Regions from separate parts of the Oceanobacillus sp. GQ8 genome, predicted to be linked through region 2. Evidence: riboswitches for the same ligand, from Rfam matches in the RefSeq annotation. Region 2 holds a riboswitch; each other region holds the start of a gene.
What was found. A riboswitch is a leader RNA that binds a small molecule or an ion and turns the genes downstream of it on or off. The one in region 2 is predicted to bind S-adenosylmethionine.

Region 1 (5,394 bases), on a different contig from region 2:
TAGAAACAAGAAAATAAATGAGTTTAGGAAGCATGGCAACATACATAGGAGAGAAGAATGCGTATGATCGAATTAAAAGATGTAGACGTTAAAATAGATGAACAGGTTATTTTAAATAATGTTTCCTTACGTATAAAGGAAAAGGAATGTGTGGCTGTTATTGGAGAGAACGGGTCAGGAAAAAGCCTATTCTTAAAGCTTTTAGCAGGCGTTGTTTCTCCAAGCCATGTGAAAGGGGATACTAAAAAGTATGGATTTGTCCCGGAAATCCCTCCAAAATCACTCCATTTCACTGCCAAGGAATACTTAATACATATGGGGAGAATAGAGGGAATGAGTAGGGAGGAACTTAAAAAAAGCGTAACACTTCTTTTTAAGCAATTTAATTTCAACTTCCATCGAGATTACATTTGTAGACTTTCTAAAGGCAACAAACAAACAAAAAATAAATCTTATGCAAAGTTTGCTTAAGGAGCCGTCTATCCTTTTACTTGATGAGCCGCTTTCTGGTCTAGATCCCGATTCGCAGGAAATCTTATTACAGTATCTAAAACGGTTGAAGGAAAAAGGCACTACAATTATTTTCACTTGCCATGAGGGCTTATTAAAAGAAAATTTGGCGGATCGTATTCTTCTTGTCGAAAATAAACAGGTGAAAGAAGGGGGGATGAAAACAGAAAAAACGTATCGTACGATTCAGTTTTCGGGAAACCTTGATAAAATTTCTCCTCTAATTAAAACGACACTAGATATGCAAACTTTACGAAGACTCCAAGATGGAAGCTATGAGATAAATGTAGAAGCTACCAACAGTGATAGACTACTTTTAACAATTATTAACCAGGGTGGAAAGATAGAATTTCTATCAAAAACGCAGAATATAAGTGGACAAACAGAAGGCCAGGTGAGATTGTGAAAGCACTCGTTTCCTATATGTTAAAAGACTATTTAAGGTCCTACTTATATGTGCCGCCTGTCAGTTTATTTTGCTTGTGGACATTTGTTGCATATACATACGTTCCTAACCCGGTTTTCAGTAGCTATGCTGTTTCATGTGCAGTCCTGTATTTTGTCGCGGCCTGGTTCACGATAACCCTGGTCAATAGAGAGGATGCAACCCAGCTCCATATTACAGCTGTACATGCAAAGAGCTTTATTACTGTATTTATTAGCAAATTAATTGGCGTTATGATTATGAATAGCTGTCTTATCATAATAGCTGTTCTATATCCAATTTTGATTGGTGCTTTCCATAGGTCTATTACAATGTGGGACGTAATGGTAGCAATTACTGCACATTTCCTTATTTCTTTCCTCAGCGTCGCCGTGTCGCTTTATTTCACAAAAATATGGAGCAGAAGGATACTCAGCACTTGGCTGTTACTTGTGTTGATTTTAGTAACCTCACTTGTTAAAGGTGGCGTGGTAGACAGTCTTCCAAGTGGACTTTCTTATGTTACATGGATTTTCCCTCCTTCTTTTGCAATAATGGAGGTGCTCTCCCAGGATACTATAACAGCGAATGGCCAGCTGTTTTTCACTTTTATCTACATACTTGGTTATGTATCTATATTAACTGCAATTTTTTTGGTTTTAGTACGAAAAAGAACGCCTTTCTAATTTGAAAGGCGTTCTTATCTTAATATCTGTAGATATCCGGCCGACGATCAGAAAAAATCGGAATACGCTGTCGAACATCATCTACTTGCTCTACATCCAATTCACTGTATAGGATGGTTTCTTCGTCGGCAGCTTCTTCCAGGATTTCTCCCCAAGGCCCAATAACCATAGAATGACCACCAAATTGATTGTTAGGATCAGCACCAACTCGGTTGCAGGCTACAACATAGCATTGATTCTCAATAGCTCTACTGATTAGCAAGGCTTTCCAATGGTCTATTCGTTTTGCAGGCCACTCCGCAACAACATATAAAACCTTCGTATTATCAAGCATATGTGTTCGGATCCATTCTGGAAAACGAATATCATAGCAAATAACACCTGCAGATTTTATTCCGGCCAATTCGAAAATACCATCCTCACTACCTTCAACCAAATACTTTTCCTCATCCATCAATCTAAATAGATGCGCTTTTGCATATTCCTTTACGAGTTCACCATTTGAATTGATAACGAACATGGAATTGGTTACGCCACGTTCTGTGCGCTTGGCAACAGACCCTGCTACAAGATGCACGTCATATTTCTGGGCAAGTCTAGAAAGGAAGGAGAGGGAACGTTCTCCATTAGAGTCGGCAACCTCCTCTAAACGGGTGAGATCATAGCCAGTTGTCCAAAGCTCGGGTAAAACCACCACATCTACTTTCTTATTTTTAAAACTTGCAAACTTGCTTTCTACCTTTTCTTCATTTGCTACCGGGTCTCCAAATGTAATGTCTATCTGCAACAAGGCAACAGATAATGTCATAAAACCAACTCCTTTATAAAGCAAGGGTAAGCTACCAGCCTGATCGTAATATAAATGCACGATGTTATTGGTGCTTATTATCCCATCGCCTCATTTTCCTGTCAATTAACCTGTTCCTTTGGTAAGTGTAGCTTTACAAACGGTGTAAATTTGGCTAACATAGATAATTAGAATTTTAGAATTATTAGAGGTGAGAAAACCGTGCAAAGCTTTCCAGTATCAGATACCTTGAAACGCCTGCCAGAGCAGTTTTTTGCCAAATTGGTAAAAAAGGTACAAGCATTAAGCAGCGAGGGACATGATGTTATTAATCTTGGCCAGGGGAATCCTGATTTGCCAACGCCAAACCATATAGTAGAAGAATTAAAGACAGCAGCGGATAATCCTGTCTATCATAAATATTCTCCGTTTACAGGTCATGCTTTTCTTAAAGAAGCGGTGGCAACCTTTTACAAGCGGGAATACGATGTGGATATTGATACAGAATCAGAGGTAGCGATTCTTTTTGGTGCCAAAACAGGACTGGTTGAAATTAGCCAATGCCTGTTAAATGCAGGAGACACAGCATTATTACCTGACCCTGGCTATCCAGATTACATGTCCGGAATTGCCATGGCTAATGCAAATCCAGTTTTTATGCCATTGTTAGAAAAAAATAATTTTCTACCAAATTATCAACAACTAAATCAAGCTGACCTTGAAGCAGCAAAGTTACTATTTTTAAACTATCCAAACAATCCGACTGCCGGTGTTGCAAACAAGGAATTTTTTGATGAAACAATTGAATTAGCAAAACAGAATGAAATCTGTGTAGTACATGACTTTGCATATGGGGCTATTGGCTTTGATGGAAAGAAACCGCAAAGTTTTATGCAATCAGCTGGAGCAAAGGATATTGGGGTAGAAATGTATACCTTGTCTAAAACGTATAATATGGCTGGTTGGCGTGTTGGTTTTGCTGTTGGAAATACTTCCGTGATAAAAAGCCTTAATCTAATTCAGGATCACTTATACGTTAGCTTGTTTGGCGCTGTGCAACAAGCAGCAGAAAAGGCTTTACTTGGTGATCAAACGGCTGTAGATGAATTAGTAGCTACATATGAGAGTAGACGCAATGTGTTTGTAGAAAAATTGCAGGAAATTGGGTGGAACGTTCAAGCGCCACGCGGTACATTCTTTGCATGGCTTCCTGTCCCAGAAGGATATACATCAGAGGAATTTGCTGACCTCCTTTTGGAAAAAGCACATGTTGTCGTAGCACCAGGTAACGGCTTTGGTGAAGCGGGAGAGGGCTTTGTGCGAGCTGGATTGCTAGCTGATGAAGATCGACTTGCTGAAGCCGCAGCTCGAATTGGGAAGCTAGGAATATTTAAAACTAGCTATTGACAAAGCGGAATTCAGAGACTATGATAATCATTATGCTAACAATATGAATATTTCTTATCTAGAGTGACGGAGGGAAAGGCCCGTAGATGTCACAGCAACCTTCCATTTGGAGTGGTGCTACTTCCTTCAGAATGATTCATTCTGAAAGATAAGTGTGAGATACTTGTAATCGACACCCTCTTTCATGATGAAAGGGGGTTTTTTGATGGATTGGATTTACAGGCGGAATTGGAGTGAACGTTATGATTAAGGTAGAAAAGGTAAGTAAGGTCTATGAAACAAAGTCCGGCCAAGTCGTTGGTGTGGATAATGTTTCACTGGAAGTACCTAAGGGAGAAATATACGGCATTGTAGGATATAGTGGTGCAGGAAAAAGTAGCCTAATTCGCTGTATGAATATACTAGAACGGCCAACTTCAGGAAAAATAATAGTGGACGGTGTTAATTTATTAGAGCTTTCCCCAAAGAAGTTACGAGAAGCACGACAGTCAATCGGCATGATCTTTCAAGGCTTCTATCTAGCCTCAGCTAAAACCGTATTCGATAATATCGCATTTGCCTTAAAGGCGGCTGGAGTAGCTCCATCACAAAGGAAGAAGCGGGTAGAGGAGCTGCTTGAATTAGTTGGCTTAACAGATAAAATAAATCATTACCCTGCACAACTAAGTGGTGGACAGAAGCAGCGTGTTAGTATTGCGCGAGCCCTTGCAAACAATCCTAAGGTCTTACTATGCGATGAAGCAACCTCAGCATTGGATCCGAGCACAACAAAATCCATTTTGCAGTTATTAAAGAAAATTAACCAAGAGCTTGGGATCACCATCGTTTTAATAACCCATGAAATGGAAGTAGTGAAGGAGATTTGTGATACATGTGCTGTTATGCAGGATGGAAGAATTATTGAGCAAGGACCATCTTATAACATTTTTGCAAACCCACAGGAGGAACTGACAAAGCAGTTCATTGATACCATTTTGAACTTTGATTTACCAGCAAAGTTGCTTGAAGCCTGCAAAGGTACCATTCTCCAATTACAGTTTCGCGGTAACTTAGCGAGTGACGCCGTAGTGTCAGATATGCTGCAAAAGTTTCAGGTCAGTGGCAATATCCTTCACGGCAAGGTGGAGTACATAAAAGAGACGCCTTTAGGCATTTTCATTATGGAACTGTTAGGAGAAACGGACGAGGTGGCTTCTGCTAAGCATTATTTAGAAGAGCGGTTAAAGCAAGTGGAGGTGATCCAGCATGCTCGATAGAATAATAGAGATCCTTCCTGAGTTGAACACGGCTTTCTTTGAAACCTTGTTGATGGTGGGTATAGGCTTACTCGTCGCCTTGATTCTTGGGCTCCCTATCGGTATATTGCTGTATGTAACAGACAAAGGACTATTCTGGGAAAGCCGGATTGCAAAAGGAATAATTGGTATCATTGTGAATTTAGTTCGTTCTGTACCATTTATTATTTTGCTTGTCTTTCTATTCCCTGTTACAGATATCATCGTCGGACGTATTACTGGTCCACTTGCAGCTTCTGTTTCTCTATCGGTTGCGGCCATTCCTTTTTACGCTCGGATTGTAGA
Region 2 (5,394 bases):
AAGAGGCTATTATCGAGGATTATCTGGGAGAACCGCCCATTGTTTATTCGGATCTGGAACTGACTGTCGATCATGGAGCACTCACCATCACTTCCAAGCGACAGCGCTTGTTGCTTGGTCCAGTGGAGGTTCCATTGCCAAGCATCTTTCAAGGGAAAGCAACTGTTAAAGAAGCATACATAGAAGAAAAGGAGGCGTACACGATTAGCGTGCATGTGAAAAACCCGCTGATCGGAACCATTTTCGCCTATGAGGGAGCGTTCCACCATTATGACATTTAATAAAGTAGCAATAGGCATGATTGGGTTATTTTTAATCCTTACTTTATTCGGTAACGGGCCATGGTATTATTTATTGCTAAGTATTGCCCAATTAGTATTTGTACCACTAACTCTCCACTTGTTAGGAAAAGCAGAGCAAGGATTTTTTCGTATCCTACCGTATGCAGCTTTTCTCGGACTAACTGCTGTTTTCTTGCTTGAAATGACAAAGCGCACACCTTGGGATATCGTCCTTGCGCTTTTTTATCTAGCTTTTACGATACTTGTGGCTTGCTTTGGGGCAAAGCGACTATTACAGCGTGGGTTTGCCCGGTTTGAAGAATTTATGATTGATATAGGTTGCGTGTACCTTGCAATTGGAGGGGCTTGGTATTTCGCTAGTGTCGTACAGCTAGACACTGGTTTTTCTCCTATTTTAACATGGTTAACAGGCATCCATTTTCATTATGCTTCCTTCTTGTTACCGGTTTTTGCAGGGTTTTTAGGAAGGCTAAAGCAAAACCGTTTTTATAAAATGGCTGGTATAGCTATCTTATTAGCGCCCATTCTTGTAGCAGTTGGTATTTCGTATGCGGTTTTACTTGAGTTACTTGGTGTAATGCTTTATATGATAGGGATCTACAGCTTGATCATCTTAGCATGGGAAACTAGCTTTTCCCGCCCGATACAAGCATGGCTCATTCGGCTGTCCTTTTCTGCTTTGGGAATATCCATTTTGTTCTCCCTATGCTACGCCTTTGGTAACATGACAGGTGTGTTTTATGTAAGCATTGACTTTATGCTCAGGTTCCATGGTGTGATAAATGGGGTATTGTTTGCGATGGCCGGACTAATTGGTTGGATGATCAGTTGTCCTCAAGCGCATGCAGGTCATCGATCTTTTCCAGTCAGTTGGATAAGGGGAGAGCGGGTTATTGGAGAAAAAATGTTAGCTACTATACAAGCAGAGCATACATACAATGGGCTAGTTGATTCCATGCACATCTACGAGCCACAAATTGAAAGAGAGAGTCTATCAAATTCGGTGATTGATTTCTATGAAAACACCAATTATTACAGGCTTTTTTCGCAAGTGAAATGGCACGGATGGTTTAAGCCCTTTGCTTGGATCTATCAACATATTAGTAAGCGGATTGGACAGCTTAATCTTCCTTTCTCTGCTAAAGAAGTAGAGATGACGGGGAAGGTTATCGGGATTAGCGAAACAGTTGATGGACGAACAAAACCACGGGTCTGGCTGCGAAAGGTGAACGAGGAAACAGTATTTGTTGCGATTTATTCTTTTCATGAAGGGGAGGACAGAACCTACATGGATATTGCACTACCCCTTCCAGGCTCTACTATGATTGGCACCCTTGCATTGCAGAATAAGAACGGAAACCTGCAACTAACAAGTAAACAACAAGAAAACGCGCAACAAGCAGGGATCTATTTGGCTGTTGGCAGGCAGGTACTAACACTTCCTCTAGAGGAAACGTTTGTGGTAGGTGAAGAACAGGATGGGAGTTTGAGAGCGACACATAAGATGCGCATTTTCTCGATACCTTTTTTAACCATCAAATACCGGATTGTTCATAAGGATAAAGGATAAACATTTTATTTGTACGTTAGGAAATTATAAAATTTTAGCTAGAAAGCAATCACGACGTAGTTAAAATTTTGAAGTACCAAGTATAAGAAAAACGTACGCATTCGTTAATAGACGAGCGAATGCGAGTTTTTCTAATAACAAGGATTTCCTTCTTATTTTGTGGAAATACTAAATAGGGCCTGATCAATAAAATGTAAGAGGTGCTTACATGACGTTAAAAAGAAATGTCAGCCGTGTATGGATGCTCTTGCTCATCTTTTGCTTAGCTGCTTCAGTGCCCGAAGAAAAGAGAGTACATGCGATAGAGGAGCGGGGGACAATGAAACAGCGTTTGGATAACGAAATAGAAACAGAACTAATGTTGAATGGTGCTTTAGTTGGAATGAGTGTGCGGGATGCAAAATCTGGCGAGCTTCTATATGAAACCCATGGAGATACAAGGCTTCGTCCAGCATCCAATATGAAACTTTTAACTGCAGCTGCAGCCATAGAGGTTCTTGGAGAAGACTACACCTTTTCTACCGAAATAAAAACAGATGGAGCTAAAAAAGGAGCCAAGCTAGAAGGAAACCTATATCTTGTCGGAAAAGGGGATCCGACCTTGACACCAGAAGATTTTACCCGTTTTGCAGAGCAGCTTCAAGAACTGGGAGTGACGCATATTAAGGGAGATCTTATTGGAGATGATACTTGGTATGATAACGTACGCCTTTCCCCTGACTTAATTTGGAGTGACGAATCATTTCATTACGGAGCGCAAATCTCGGCGCTGACTGCCTCACCTGACGAGGACTATGATGCGGGAAGTGTTACGCTTCAGATAACACCAGGTGCAGAGCCAGGGGAGAAGCCTATCATAACTGTGTCACCTAACACAAACTATGTAACAATACATAATCGAGCTGATACAAGTCCAAGTCATGTGGAAGAGGAGCTAACGGTGGAGCGAGAACATGGGTCAAACGAAATCATGCTTACGGGCACCGTTCCAGCTGGGGCAGAAACGGTGAAAGAATATATGGCCGTATGGGATCCGACAAGCTATGCAATGGCCCTTTTTCAGGATGCACTTCAAGCAAAAGGGATCACATGGTCGGGAGAAGTGATGGTTGGCAAAGCGCCTAAAGAAAGTTCCTTGCTTTTTCAACACAGTTCTATACCATTAAAAGAATTGCTTGTACCGTTTATGAAGCTGAGCAACAATGTGCACGGGGAAGTGCTCATAAAGGAAATGGGAAAGTATGTACAAAAGGAAGGAAGCTGGGAAAAAGGCCTTGAGGTTATGCAGGAGGAGCTAGAAAAGCTTGGGTTAAATCGAAGTACGTTATTGATTAGAGATGGTTCGGGTATTTCCCATGTCAATCTCATTCCAGCTAATGAACTTAGTAAACTACTTTTTATCGTACAGGATAAGCCATGGTTTCCTGCCTTCAAGAAGGCACTCCCAGTAGCAGGAGAGACAGGCAAGATGGTTGGTGGAACACTAAGGAATCGCTTGGGAGACGTCCAGGTTGAAGCTAAAACAGGAACAATCTTTGGAGTAACTACACTATCTGGTTATTTACAGACCCTGTCAGGAGAGAATTATATTTTTTCTATTATGATTAATAATGTGCTTGATGAAGAAGCTGCCAAAGACGTGGAAGATAGGCTTGTTCGTATTTTAGCGGAAAGACCTTAGCCTCGCTTTTACTAGGATAATTTAATTTATTGACAGTTCTAACATTTTGTTCTAATCTAGAAAGTATCAACTAAATAAGGATGTTTCTTATCCAGAGAGGTGGAGGGATATGGCCCTTTGAAGCCTCGGCAACAGGTCTGTTTAGTCAGATACTGTGCCAATTCCACCAAGCAATTGCTTGGAAGATAAGAGGAGGAAGTTCTATTTGAATTCAAACTCTTTTCTTCGGGAAAGAGTTTTTTTGTTTTCAATTTGGAGAATAGGAGTGGGGAAGATGAGATATGGATTTTGGTTACCGATTTTTGGAGGTTGGCTACGTAATGTAGAAGATGAGAAAATGCCACCTACTTTTGATTATGCAAAGCAAGCTATTCAGTCAGCAGAAAAATGGGGCTATGACACGACGTTAATTGCTGAACTCTATTTAAACGATATTAAAGGGACAAAAGAAGATTCAATTGAAGCATGGTCAACTGCTGCAGCGCTAGCTGCTGTAACCGAAAAAATAGAGATTATGACGGCCGTTCGTCCTGTCTTTCACAATCCCGCTGTTACAGCCAAAATGGCGGCCAACATTGATCATATTAGCAATGGACGTTTCACATTAAATGTCGTATCCGGCTGGTGGGCAGAGGAAGCGAAGCAATATGGAGCAGAATTTACTGAGCATGATGCCCGTTATGAGCGAACAGAAGAGTTTCTTGAGGTATTAAAAGGTTTGTGGACGGAAGAGTCATTCTCCTACAACGGAAAATTTTATCAAATTGAAAATACAAAGCTTTCACCAAAACCTGTACAACGACCAAACCCGGTGTTGTATGCTGGCGGTGAAAGTGACAAAGGAAAAGAGGTTATTTCCACCTATTGTGATGCCTATGTTATGCATGGCCATACAGTAGAGGAAGCGAGACAAAAAATAAACGATATGAAAGAACGGAGAAGGCATGCAGGGAAGGAGCCGTTACAGTCGTTTGGTATGGCTGCCTATGTTATTTGCCGTGAAACAGAGGAAGAGGCACTACAAGAGCTAGAAAGAATTACAACCGTAAAAGAATCCGATGGGTACGCTGGTTTTCAGGACTTTACGACAATGTCACAACTAGAACAGCAGGTGAAACTGCAGGATTATTCCGTATCGAACAGGGGCCTACGTCCAAATCTTGTGGGAACACCGAAACAAATAGCCGAGCAAATTATAGCATATGAAGAGGCTGGAGTGGATCTATTATTGCTTCAATGCTCTCCGCAATTGGAGGAGCTAGAAAACTTCGCCAAAAATGTTATGCCAAAGGTCGATGAATTGAAAAAAGCATTACTAAATAATGGATAGGAGATGTCAGCATGACGAAATTATATATCATTCATGAAAATGAAGAATGGACGACACATTTATTTAAGCGATTGGATGAATTAGCGATTCCTTATGAGGATTGGCTTCTAACGAGCGGGAAGGTTGATTTGACTGCCGTCCCGCCAGAGGGGGTTTTTTATAATCGAATGAGTGCATCATCCCACACAAGGGGGAACCGTTTTTCTCCAGAGCTGACAAGTGCCGTGTTATCCTGGCTTGAACATCACGGCAGAACGGTCGTGAATGGGAGCAGGGCGCTTGATCTAGAGCTCAGCAAGGTGAAGCAATATTTGGAACTGGAAAAATACGGAGTCCGTACACCAAAGACAACGGCTGCTGTTGGGAAAGAAGAATTGATTGAAGTAGCCGAAAGCTTTGCAGGGAAACCTTTTATTACAAAACATAATCGAGCAGGGAAGGGACTTGGTGTCCAATTGTTTCATTCAGTTAAAGCCTTGCAGGAATATGTAGAAGGTGGGGATTTCGAAGA
Region 3 (5,394 bases), on a different contig from region 2:
AATGGTTGTATCGGAAATCATCGATAGATTATCACCAAACATTGCACCACCTATGACGGTTCCCATCGCAAGCGCCATTGGTATGCCTGTTTGTTCCGCGATTCCAATTCCAATTGGTGCTAGCGCAGCCACTGTACCCATGGATGTGCCCATTGAAACAGAGATGAAGCAACCTACAATAAAGAGTCCAACCATTAATAGATTAGGAGGAATAACGGATAATCCCAAGTTTACGGTGGAATCTACAGCACCCATGTCCCTAGCTGTTTGAGCGAATGCCCCAGCCATTACAAAAATAACAGCCATTAAGATAATATTGGGATGTCCTGCCCCTTTCGTAAATATATCAATTTTGCTAGATAATTTTTCTTTTCTGTTCATGGCAAGAGCAAAAGCCGATGCAATAATAATCGCAACGTTTAATGGCATATTGGAGAAGTCTCCAGAAATAACGCCAGTGCCAATAAATAGTAATACAAAGATAAGCAACGGAAGTAGTGCAAATGCATTTCCTTTTTTCGCATTAGCCATCAAAATATCCTCCTTCGATTTGGTTTTTAGTGGGTAAGCATGTAACAAAAGATTAGTTCATTGTCATCCCACCCGTAACATTAATTCCTTGGCCAGTCATGTAGTCTGAGTACGTTGACGCAAGAAAAACAACGACATTCGCGATGTCAGCTGGTACAGCAGTTCTTCCTAATGGAACTTGTGAATCATCTTCTTGTTTAATATCTTCAGCCTGAAGACCGCGTAAGTTTCCACCAATCACTCTTTCTGATTGTTTCATCGTTGTTTCTACAATACCTGGGCAAACGGCATTGACATTAATATTGTCTTTGGCTAGTTCTAGTGCAGCCACTTTTGTCATCCCTAGTACCGCGTGTTTTGAAGCAACATAGCTACCCATTAATTGATAGCCGTTTTTTCCAGCTTGTGAGGCGATGTTAATAATTTTTCCACCGTGGCCTTGACTTTGTAGTTGTTTCGCAACAGCTTGCATGCAAAGGTACACTCCTTTTGCATTCACATCGATTGTTTTATCCCAATCTTGCTCTTTTATATCTACAAAATAGTCCATAGTGGAAATTCCCGCATTATTGACTAAAATGTCAACTCTGCCGAAATGGGCAATAACCGATTCAACCACCTTGGTTACGTGCTGTGGATTGGAGACATCGGCCTGCACATGAAACGTATTAGCTGTTGTTTCATCGTGGGTTTCAGCCATATCCACAACAGCAACCTTTGCACCGCAATCTAAAAATGCATCCACAATCGCTTTACCAATTCCATTGGCACCGCCAGTGACAATAGCCACTTTATCGGTCAAATCCATCGTATACATAGAAAACGCACTCCTTTCTTGTTGGCCTGCTGTACTTTATTAATGCAAACAAAAAAGCCTCTTCTATAGCAAAGAAGAGACTTTAAAACGTCAACGTTAAAATACTCTTCTTATCTTCAAGCGTTACGCTTCTGGAATTGGCACATTACTCTTAAAGAGCTGCTGCCGAGGTATCGTAGGGCCAGTCCCTCCACCTCTCTGGATAAGAAAAATCGCAATATGTAATTTGTAGATTAAAGATACAGGAAAATGAAATAACCGTCAAGCGATTTTTTTGATAATTAATAAATAGAGAGATGATGTTTCGCTTTGTAGTATTTAGGAGGTCTTGGTTTTTTAAAAAAAGAGCAACGCCCATTTGTCAGCGTTGCTCTTTATTCATTATTAGTCCTCGCGTTTATCTTTTCCTCACAGGGATCCATACTTCACTATACGCGTAATCCGCTTTCTGTTCATCCATTTTAGTAAACGAAAAGCTAGGAGCAGGGATCACTTCATAATCGGAAGAGGGGAGCCATTCTGAATAGGTCTTTGCCATGGTCTCTTGCAGTGTTGATGGGAACGGTCCTTCATTAGGGAAAATCGCCCACGTACAGGCATCAACAGTTACTTTATCTAATTGATCACTGACGTTATCTTCCGTTGTTAATACACCGATCAAGTGCGTTAAATCGCCTTCCTCTTTTAAAAATTGAGCGTCCGCATCATAGGAAGCATTCACGATTTCATAGGGTTCTAAATTTTGCAGGGAATGCATCTCCTCTTTTTGTTCGTCCGTAATGCTCTTCGCAAGCTCCACAATCGCGTTATTAACCCCTTCAAATTGCATCGGCACACGTTTACTTACACCAACTAAATTAAATGTTGGCTTATCTTCTATTCTAAATTCCATTGTAGTTCCTCCTTGTACTGTTATGACAAATGTGAACTTCGGAAACGTTTTGCTTACTCCTCTTTTCATTACTTCTGAGGGTAGAAAACCATTCCACTTTTTAAATGCTCTCGTAAAGCCGTCCACTGACTGATATCCATATTTGAAAGCAACATCTGTTACTTTTTCTCCTCGTAACAAATCCTTATTTGCTTCGGAAAGCCTTCTGTTTTTTATATACTCATTTAGTGTCATTCCGGATAGGTAAAAAAATATTTTCCGAAAGTGATAATCGGAAACCCCGGCATATTCAGAAATAGTTTCAAGCGACAGATCTTCTGTTAACCGTTCTTCAATATATTCAATGACTTGGTTTAGTTCCTTTAACACGTTATCCCTCCTTTCTGTCTAAATGATAGCAAAGTAATATTTTAAATACTCGACTTGTTTAATGTAATAAATATCGGTTTTTAAACTTGGAAAGCATGGATCTGCTGCAGCCATATAAAGTGGCTGTCTTTTTATTTAAGAAAAATTTAAGAATTCCCTAAGAGGAAATCAAGAATTGCACCTTAAGATACACATATAGCAAAACAAAGGAGGTCACAAATTGAAACAAATGAGCACTAAAAATCATATTGGACGTTTCACTTATTTTGGTTTAGCAATAATCTTTGTAATTTGTATTTTCATTCAACTATTCTGGGGCGGCATGGCTACTTTCGTGAACCCAGTTAACTGGCAGAATCATGTGGAGTTCGTTCATCAGTTTGGGTTTATGATACCAATCTTAATGCTTATTTTTGCATTCCTAGGTGCCGTTCCAAAGCGGGTTTATGGACAACTGCTTGCACTAACCGGATTGATGTTCTTTATGTATTTTACAGCAAACATTACAAGAACTATACCGTGGCTCGGAGCTATGCACCCTGTTGTAGCAATTCTATTATTTGCAATATCTATTGGGATTTTATTTAGCTCTTGGAAGCTTATCAGCAAGAAAAACATTCAGAAAGGATGATAGTAACATGAGAATATTTTTGGCTATTATTGTTGGTGTGGTTGGCGGATTTATATTAGGCGTGGCACTTTCTAGTTTTATTGGAATTGTAGGAATGACACTATTTGATGAACCATTTGGGATTAAATATTTGTCCTATTATACGTCTTTCCTTTGTGCCATTTTAGTACCAATCATCGATCAAAAAACGTTAAAAAAGTAAAGAAAGAGGAGTGACTAGTGGAACAAACATAAGTCCTTGCACCATAGTTAAGCTGTCAAGGGAAACTTGGCGGCTTTTTCTTTTATCACGCGCTCATTTGTATCATAATAAAGATAAGGGAAAACTGTAAATGAAGAAGGTGTGGAGCGCATGTCGATTAAGATGAGATTAATCCTTTCTAATCTAGGAATGATAGTTATTCCGGTGGTATCTTTATTGTTGCTTCTTGTAATATCCGATTACTTATTTTTTTATATTTTTAATGGCGACACGAACGCAGAAAATTTTGGTTCCTTTGAAGCGTTGCGTTTCAGTGCGTTGATTGGTATTTTGATTTTAACCAACGGCCTCCTCACGTATTTTGTTTCCAAAAGCATTTTAAACCCTATTAAAAAACTATCTAATGCAGCAAAGGAAATTAGTCAAGGAAATTTAGACTTCGAAATTGTATCAGATTCAAAAGATGAGATCGGTCAATTATCTAACACTTTTGAAGAGATGAGAAAAAAGCTAAAAGAAGCAGAAGTAATGCAATCACAATTTGAACAGAACCGACAAGAGCTTATAGCTAGTATTTCTCATGATTTAAAAACACCGCTAACTTCTATTAAAGGTTATGTTCAGGGCATACAAGATGGGGTGGCGAATACTCCGGAAAAATTAAATCGGTATATGGACAGACTTTATAAGAATGCATCCGAGATAGATAGTCTAATTGATGAGCTGTTCCTATATTCCAAATTAGACTTACAACAAATTTCTTTTCAGTTTGAGGAAGTGGATTTGAGGTTACTGTTTGCTGATTTTATTGAAGAATTATCTTTTAAGCTAGAAAAGGAACACGGGAGAGCGATACTTACCTACGACAATGAAAATGCTTATATTGTGAAAGCAGATCGTGATAAATTGTATCGAGTCGTAACAAATATTGTGCAAAATAGTTTGAACTACATGGATAAAGAAAAAAAGGACATGAAGATTAATCTTACTTCTTTTCCGAAGGAGGTAATGGTTGAAATAAGAGATAATGGTGGAGGAATTAGCAAGGAAGATCTACCTCACATTTTTGAAAGCTTTTATCGAGCAGATGCTTCTAGAAATTCATCAACAGGTGGGAGTGGCCTCGGGTTATCCATTGCCAAGAAGATCATAGAAGGTCACGGTGGAAAGATCTGGTCTGAAAGTACTTTGGGCGAAGGTACCAGCATATATTTCAAATTAAAAAAGGTGAAGGAATGAAGAAAATATTAATAATTGAAGATGAAATGGATATAGCAGAATTAGAAAGGGATTATTTAGAGGTTAATGGTTTTGATAGTGATATTGCATCAACAGGTGAGGAAGGACTACAACTGGCAAATTCAAATCATTATGACCTGATTTTGCTAGATTTAATGTTACCAGGATTAAATGGATTTGATCTATGTAAGGAATTAAGGGAAAAAATGGATATCCCTATTTTAATGGTAACAGCTAGAAAGGAAGATATTGATAAGATTAGAGGGTTTGACCGAGGTGCAGATGACTATATTGTAAAACCTTTTAACCCGAATGAATTAGTTGCAAGAGTGAAAGCACATATTTCAAGGTATGAACGCTTAATTAACCGTGAAAAAGAGCATGAAGTGTTACAAATTAAAGGGTTGATTATCAATCGAGATTCACGAGAGGTCTTTATTCAGAATGTGGAAGAAAAATTCACAGCAAAAGAATTTGATTTATTACTATTTCTGGCAGAAAATCCAAACAGAGTATTTACGAAAGAACACCTATTCGACCGCATATGGGGATTTGATTCTGTTGGAGACATTACAACCGTTACAGTGCATATTCGTAAAATCAGAGAAAAAATAGAGGAAGACCCATCCAACCCAAACTTTATTGAAACAATTTGGGGAGTGGGGTATCGTTTTAAAGAGGATAGGTAGTTGTTGGTGTAAAAACACTGCTTC

Region 1: it holds a riboswitch for S-adenosylmethionine, as region 2 does, so the genes downstream of both, AC6CHS_RS12620 (methionine ABC transporter ATP-binding protein) here and AC6CHS_RS04825 (LLM class flavin-dependent oxidoreductase) in region 2, are expected to answer to the same signal.
Region 3: it holds a riboswitch for S-adenosylmethionine, as region 2 does, so the genes downstream of both, AC6CHS_RS09295 (SDR family NAD(P)-dependent oxidoreductase) here and AC6CHS_RS04825 (LLM class flavin-dependent oxidoreductase) in region 2, are expected to answer to the same signal.

What each region holds. Positions count from the first base shown of each region.
Region 1 is NZ_JCAXEV010000004.1:45,662-51,055, reverse strand. It holds gene AC6CHS_RS12650 (hypothetical protein) at 1-17, shown strand, start outside; gene AC6CHS_RS12645 (ATP-binding cassette domain-containing protein) at 64-471, shown strand; gene AC6CHS_RS12640 (AAA family ATPase) at 455-916, shown strand; gene AC6CHS_RS12635 (hypothetical protein) at 934-1,620, shown strand; gene AC6CHS_RS12630 (carbon-nitrogen family hydrolase) at 1,640-2,428, opposite strand; gene AC6CHS_RS12625 (pyridoxal phosphate-dependent aminotransferase) at 2,630-3,814, shown strand; SAM riboswitch class I at 3,866-3,969, shown strand; gene AC6CHS_RS12620 (methionine ABC transporter ATP-binding protein) at 4,057-5,070, shown strand; gene AC6CHS_RS12615 (methionine ABC transporter permease) at 5,060-5,394, shown strand, end outside.
Region 2 is NZ_JCAXEV010000001.1:917,133-922,526, reverse strand. It holds gene AC6CHS_RS04840 (DUF4166 domain-containing protein) at 1-281, shown strand, start outside; gene AC6CHS_RS04835 (YndJ family protein) at 271-1,872, shown strand; gene dacB (D-alanyl-D-alanine carboxypeptidase/D-alanyl-D-alanine endopeptidase) at 2,081-3,553, shown strand; SAM riboswitch class I at 3,638-3,745, shown strand; gene AC6CHS_RS04825 (LLM class flavin-dependent oxidoreductase) at 3,828-4,883, shown strand; gene AC6CHS_RS04820 (ATP-grasp domain-containing protein) at 4,895-5,394, shown strand, end outside.
Region 3 is NZ_JCAXEV010000003.1:62,968-68,361, forward strand. It holds gene AC6CHS_RS09290 (Na+/H+ antiporter NhaC family protein) at 1-531, opposite strand, end outside; gene AC6CHS_RS09295 (SDR family NAD(P)-dependent oxidoreductase) at 584-1,348, opposite strand; SAM riboswitch class I at 1,456-1,557, opposite strand; gene AC6CHS_RS09300 (AraC family transcriptional regulator) at 1,746-2,609, opposite strand; gene AC6CHS_RS09305 (DUF6220 domain-containing protein) at 2,839-3,240, shown strand; gene AC6CHS_RS09310 (DUF5957 family protein) at 3,248-3,442, shown strand; gene AC6CHS_RS09315 (sensor histidine kinase) at 3,593-4,681, shown strand; gene AC6CHS_RS09320 (response regulator transcription factor) at 4,678-5,370, shown strand.